Regions from separate parts of the Mechercharimyces sp. CAU 1602 genome, predicted to be linked through region 2. Evidence: predicted binding sites of a transcription regulator. Region 2 holds the regulator's gene; the other holds the start of a gene.
What was found. The regulator Rex, encoded in region 2, represses fermentation and respiration genes when NADH is low (regulators of the CRP and FNR family bind a similar motif). The targets are predictions, from matches to a motif close to TTGTGAAATATTTCACAA.

Region 1: NXZ84_RS03065 (cytochrome ubiquinol oxidase subunit I) is a predicted target of Rex. The motif match lies at 1,259-1,276, and genes of this name have one in related genera.

What each region holds. Positions count from the first base shown of each region.
Region 1 covers NZ_JANTPT010000001.1:571,187-574,579, reverse strand. Annotated here, with positions in the region: gene NXZ84_RS03070 (VanW family protein) at 161-1,138, opposite strand; gene NXZ84_RS03065 (cytochrome ubiquinol oxidase subunit I) at 1,394-2,728, shown strand; gene NXZ84_RS03060 (cytochrome d ubiquinol oxidase subunit II) at 2,749-3,393, shown strand, end outside.
Region 2 covers NZ_JANTPT010000002.1:24,327-27,719, reverse strand. Annotated here, with positions in the region: gene NXZ84_RS11165 (ABC-F family ATP-binding cassette domain-containing protein) at 1-307, opposite strand, end outside; gene NXZ84_RS11160 (5-formyltetrahydrofolate cyclo-ligase) at 412-1,026, shown strand; gene NXZ84_RS11155 (redox-sensing transcriptional repressor Rex) at 1,119-1,784, shown strand; gene tatC (twin-arginine translocase subunit TatC) at 1,818-2,579, shown strand; gene groES (co-chaperone GroES) at 2,834-3,115, shown strand; gene groL (chaperonin GroEL) at 3,257-3,393, shown strand, end outside.

The sequences.
Region 1 (3,393 bases), on a different contig from region 2:
AATGATGCCTACAATTATACCAGAGAAGGAGCAAATGATCCAGAAGATCATCGTGAATAACATGCTTTTGGAATATAAAACCAAATCGAGCCCCATCATTCCCAATTTCGACCTCACTAAAAAACTCCCTAAGTTGGAATGATTAATCCCTAATACTTACTTAATCCACTCTTGCAGGAGCAGGTTGTGTCCGAGGTTCTTTTTCTGGAGCACGTGGAACCTCACGCGTCTGATGTGCAATCTCTTCAGTTCCATATACCATAATCGTAAGCCAACCATGACTTACCTTAGCAACAATTAATACGGGGCGGTTCAACTGGTTTTGAAATTGAAAATCGGGGCCACCCCAGGAAACCGTAGCGTCTCGTTTAACAGGTACATAGGTTACTTCCTTACTATGACTTACCCGCTGGACAATACGTAAGCCCGCCCCATCAACTGCATTAAACAGTGTCGAGGAAGTCTGACAAATCCCCCCACCTATCCCCTCAGAATATTCCCCCCGCACAATAACAGGCGCTTGACGATAGCCACGTTCCACAGTTCGCTCTCCCACCACTTCATTAAAAGAAAAATACTCTCCAACATCTACAACACGATGATCCAATGCTTCCACTGATAACATAATATTATGGGCTCGGTTCTGATTAGAAGGATTAAATCGAGTCATATACGACCCCAATTTTTTCCCTTTGATTTTTCGCAAAGTTTCAGTCGTAATCGCTGGGGGAATCTGAATAATGGGTAGGGGTTGCGGTTGGTGTAGATAGAGATGAATCATCTCCAACCAATCGTCAATTTGATTTCGATCTATCTGAATGCCATTACGATGGGGCTTAATTTTGTGATCCCTAAAATAGGCATTCTGCGGTAGACGATTTACTTGCAACTCCAATACTCGCAGCCATTCATAAAAAGCACGTCGATCTATGCTCATCGGATCAATACCATCATAGCCGATCTGAGCGAGATCCAATTTCCAACGCTGACCCTTCCATTCCATGACTAACTCGGTCGTTCCTTCTTCCTGTAAGAGAGAAACCACAGAGGAGGGTACATGTACCGACATAGAAGACGAAACCGATAGCAACATAACGACACAGGTCATAAAGACACCAATATACATTTTCATCCGCATCCACCTACCTCTTCTCTTCGTTAGCTTGTGTCGAAAAGAGAAAAGGTATCACAAACTCCAACACTCTATTGCAATTGTGTGATCAGCTTGTGAGGAGGCTGTGAACACGGCGTGATGCTTTTGTGAAAAGAATCACATATAAGTATCCTTCTCCCCTGTTTCCGCTATGATAACGATATAAAACAATACCTGGACAAATGGATTCACTGCATCCATCACATATCAGACTGTGTCTGGCACAAAGGAGGAATCACCATGGATAGCACCATGCTTAGTCGAATCTTAACGGGAGAAACCCTCGCTTTCCACATTATTTGGGCGACCATCGGTGTCGGGTTGCCACTTCTAATCTCGTTAGCTGAAGGGTGGGGCATTTATAAAAGAGATCCACACTATATTCTTCTTGCCAAGCGCTGGACGCGTGGGTTTGTTATCACCGTTGCTGTCGGTGTTGTCACCGGAACATGTATCGGCATGATGCTTTCCTTACTATGGCCAAGTTTTATGCAGTTGGTGGGAAACGCCATCAGCCTCCCTCTCTTTATGGAAACGTTCGCTTTCTTTTTCGAGGCTATTTTTCTCGGGATCTATTTATATACATGGGATCGCTTCAAACCGATTGTTCACTGGCTTACTTCAATCCCGATTGTGATTGGATCAACAATGTCAGCCGTCTTTATTACAACGGTAAACGCATTTATGAATACACCCGCTGGATTTACGTTAAAAGATAGAGAACTTACCAATATTGATCCCATCGCCGCAATGCTTAATCCGGCTACGCCAACGAAGGTAGCACATGTAGTCTCCTCTTCTTACCTTACAGGTGCCTTTTTATTAGCTGCAATCAGTGCATTCCTGATACTACGCGGACGCACCCATGTGTACTATAAAAAAGCGATCAAATTTACGATGGTAACAGGGCTGATCTTATCGCTTGCGACCATCGTAGCCGGAGATTTATCTGCCAAGTTTTTGGCACAGTATCAACCAGAAAAATTAGCGGCAGCTGAATGGCATTTCGAAACAGCAAAAGAAGCACCTTTAATCCTCGGAGGAACCCTCGATGAAGAGACACAAGAGATCAGAGGAGCAATCGAGATTCCTTATGCGCTCAGCTTCTTAGCTACAGGGAAACTGGATGGTACAGTAGAAGGGTTAAATGAGACACCAGCAGAGCTCCGCCCTCCTCTTTTCGTCCATTACTACTTTGACGGCATGGTAATGATCGGTATGTATCTCTTTTTTATCTCTGCCCTTTTTATCATATTATGGGTGTGGAAACGTGGAAACGAATGGAATCGGTGGCTTCTACGGGGTATTCTTTTAGGTGGTCCGCTCTCCTTCATTGCAGTTGAACTCGGATGGATGTATGCCGAGCGTGGACGACAACCCTGGATGGTAACAGGACTTTTGAAAGTGAGCGAATCCGCTACCACTGCAAATAATGTGGGACTTCTACTCTTGGTCTTCACCCTACTCTACATTGCACTTGCTACCATTGCGATCGCAGTGCTGCTACGCCTATTCCGGAAAAATCCAGCTGAACCAGAGCTGGCTCAAATCGATCACATGACTGATCACAACTAACATCTAGAAGGAGGACGCATATGGACTGGCTTCCGCTTGAATATATCGGGATCACTGTATTATGGACTTTCTTATACGGATACCTGATCATTGCTTCCATCGACTTTGGAGCAGGATTTTTCTCCTATTACAGCATGTTAACCAAGAAAGATTCCATCGTAGGCAAAGTGATTAATCGCTATCTGTCACCCGTGTGGGAAGTAACCAACGTTTTCCTCGTCTTCTTCTTTGTCGGGATGATCGGTTTCTTTCCTGATACCGCTTATTATTATGGTACTGCCTTACTCTTACCCGCAAGTGTAGCACTGGTACTACTCACGATTCGCGGCTCCTTCTATGCTTTTGCTCAATACGGTGCCCGTCAAAGCCGTATCTATATGTTTCTGTATGGTATAACGGGTCTTTTCATCCCTGCCTCACTGGCTACTGTACTCACCATATCAGAAGGAGGATACATCGCCATTATTGAGGGAGAAGTCACCTTTCTTGTCAAAACATTTTTCCTCAGTCCTTATTCCTGGTCAGTCGTTTGGCTTGCGCTTATCAGTATTTTGTTTATCAGTGCGAGCTTTCTCACTTACTATGCTCATCGCGCCCAAGACGAGCCTGCATTGTCCATTCTGCGTAACTATGCATTAGTATGGAGCTTGCCAACTATCCTAGCG
Region 2 (3,393 bases):
GACGGAGTTGTGTCTCCATCTCACGTATGTGGGAGAATACAGATAACATTTCATCCCAGATGGTGCGACTGGAGTCTAAACCACTTGTTTGTGCGAGATAACCGATGCGAATTTGCTTTGCTTTGGTGATCTCGCCTTGATCTGCTTCTAATTGACCTAAGATAACTTTCAGGAGCGTCGTTTTGCCAGCTCCATTAGGACCTACGATCCCGACACGCTCGTTACTGTTGACACGTAAATCAGCCTCAGTAAAAACTGGAGTAGCGCCGAAAAATTTGGACACCTTCTTCAGTTGTAACAGATTCATTTGCGTTCACCTCATTTTTTCCTATTTCAGTGTAGCGTAAGTAAGGGTTTGTGAGCAAATCCTGCGGTTCTAGAAGATTAGAGTTTTGAGGAGGAGATTTATTTTTGCAACTAAAAAAAGATAAGCGCGCCTTACGACGTCAAATGAGGGAACGAAGAAACCAGATGGAGAAGCAGGAAGCGAAGAAGGGTTCGCATGCCGTGTGTATGCACCTTCTTGAAAGTCCTGAGTATGAGGAAGCTCAGACGATTTTATACTATATGTCGTTTCGGCAAGAGGTGGATTTATGTGTGGCGATAGAACGTAGTTGGGAGGATGGAAAGAAGGTCGTTCTCCCACGTACGGACCCATTAAATAAAAAGATGATCCTATACAGTTTAACAGACTTTACTCAACTGGAAGAAGGAGCGTATGGAATTTGGGAGCCATCTGCACGAGCAGAAAATAAAGTTGCCCCAGACCTGGTGGAGCTTGCTATCGTACCGGGTCTCGCATTTGATCAGCAAGGGTTTCGTCTAGGCTACGGGGGCGGCTATTACGATCGCTTTTTTGCGGAAGATCTTCCGCTTGACTGTATACGTATGGGAGCTGCTTATCCATGGCAGATAGTAGAGACTGTATATGCTGAGTCGCATGATGAACCTTTACATCAAGTGCTTACTTCAGAAGGGGTTTTTCAGTATCACAAGTTGCCATTTATCCATAAGAGCTCTCCGTGATGTGAAGGGGAGTGTGCTATACTGGGAATGAGAGTATGAACTTTACTACAAGATGAACGTTGAAAGACTGTACAATCCCTGGAGGAAGCGACATGTCTCAAGAAATACAGATTCCTAAGGTAACGGCCAAACGCCTCCCCTTGTATTATCGGTATCTGGAGAAGTTACACGCTATCGGAAAACAACGGGTTTCGTCTACTCAGTTGAGCGATGCTCTTCAGATTGATTCAGCTACCATTCGTCGTGACTTTTCTTACTTAGGTGAACTAGGAAAAAAAGGATATGGCTATAACGTAAAGTACTTATTGCAGTTCTTACGTGATTTTCTGCATCAGGATGAAGTAACAAACGTGGTTTTGGTAGGAGTAGGCTATTTAGGTACAGCACTGTTGCGCTACAATTTTTATCGCAGTCACAGCACTAAGATTGTGGCTGGCTTTGACACTGATAAAGCAAAGATCGGGCGTGAAATTGATGATATTCCTGTTTTTCCAATGGAACGCATGCCCGACGTGTGTCAACTTCATCAAGTAGGAGTAGCTATATTAACGGTGCCAGCTAATGTGGCGCAAACGACGACCGATCAAATTGTAGAGTCGGGAATTCGCGGGATTTTAAACTTTAGTCCCACTCGTATTACGGCACCTTCTACCGTGCGCATTCATCACATTGACTTAACGTCCGAACTGCAAACGTTGATCTATTTTCTAAAGAATTTTCCTGTGGATGATGAGGACAACCCTTATCCTATCAGTTAAACTTGCATTTGTTTTATAAAGGAAGGATTGAAGATGACCGAGCAGAATCAAACCGCGCTAGACCATTTTGTAGAATTACGTAGTCGAATCTTATGGGTGTTGGGGACATTTATTGTTTCGATGGGTCTAGGAATATATTTAGCGGGCCCCATTATTCAGTGGTTTAAAAAGCGTCCTTCCCTAGAAGGATTTTCATTTCATATTTTCAATCCCATGGATCCGCTTACGGTGATCATGCAATTTGCATTTGTTATTGCTTTTTGCCTCACACTCCCTGTTCTGTTATATCAGATTTGGAAGTTTGTAAAACCTGGATTGTTGCCGCACGAACAGCGCGCTACCCTTGTCTACATTCCAATCGCCGTATTGCTATTCGCTTTGGGATTAAGTTTTGGATTGTTTATTGTGTTTCCCTATTTAATTATGTTTATGGAAACGTTAAATGGAGTGTTGGGAGCAGAAATGACCTACGGCATCTATGAAGTGTTCTCCTTTATGTTTCGTATATGCTTCCCGATGGCGCTTCTGTTCGAGTTACCGATTATTGTTCTTTTTTTTACACGTCTACGTATCCTGCGTCCGTCTATGTTGCGCAAGGGACGGAGATTTGCTTATGTCGCTTTAGTCGTTGTGGCTGCAATGATTACGCCCCCAGACTTTATCTCTAATATTCTGGTGGCCATTCCGTTGTTTTTGCTATATGAGATCAGTATCGCCCTCTGTGCGTGGCTTGATCGCCGCCTTATTAGATTAGATGAGGAGCGAGAACGCATGTGGGAAGAGACGAAAGAATAAATATATGAACAACCACTGGTGGATCATTCGGTGGTTGTTCTTTTTTACATAGAGAGAGGAAATCAACTGACCATCATGTTTTTTGCTGGAGCCTATTCAACGATATAAAAGTATTTACATAAATTTTTTTTAGCAAAGGTCTTGCAAAATGAGTGCAAGAGGAATATCATAATAATGGGTGTTAGCACTCGACCTTAATGAGTGCTAACAAAATTAAAATATGAATTCCGCCTGATTACGAAGGAGGGTTTTCGATGATCAAACCATTGGGTGATCGTATCGTATTGGAAGCGATCGAACAAGAAGAGACAACAGCAAGTGGCATAGTTTTGCCTGATTCCGCTAAAGAAAAACCGCAAGAAGGGAAAGTGGTTGCGGTAGGAAGTGGTCGTTTTGAAAACGGTCATAAAGTTGAGTTGGAAGTGAAAGAAGGCGACCGTGTCATCTTTTCCAAATATGCCGGCACTGAAGTGAAAGTCGGAGAAACAGAATACTTAGTGTTACGCGAGAGTGACGTATTGGCGATTGTAGAGTAGGAAGTGACTTTTTCGCCTGTATGTGCTCAGATGAGAGAGGCTTTCCTGCTTGATTAGGTAGGGAAATCTCTCTTATCACTGACTTTGGATGTATAAGCTACAAAATATCCAATCCTTACAATTTAGGAGGGGGACAAAACGATGGCTAAAGAAATTAAATTTGGTGAAAACGCGCGTCGTTCAATGCTTCGTGGGGTGGATTCACTTGCAAACGCAGTAAAAGTAACGCTTGGACCAAAAGGTCGCAACGTGGTATTGGAGAAGAAATTTGGATCTCC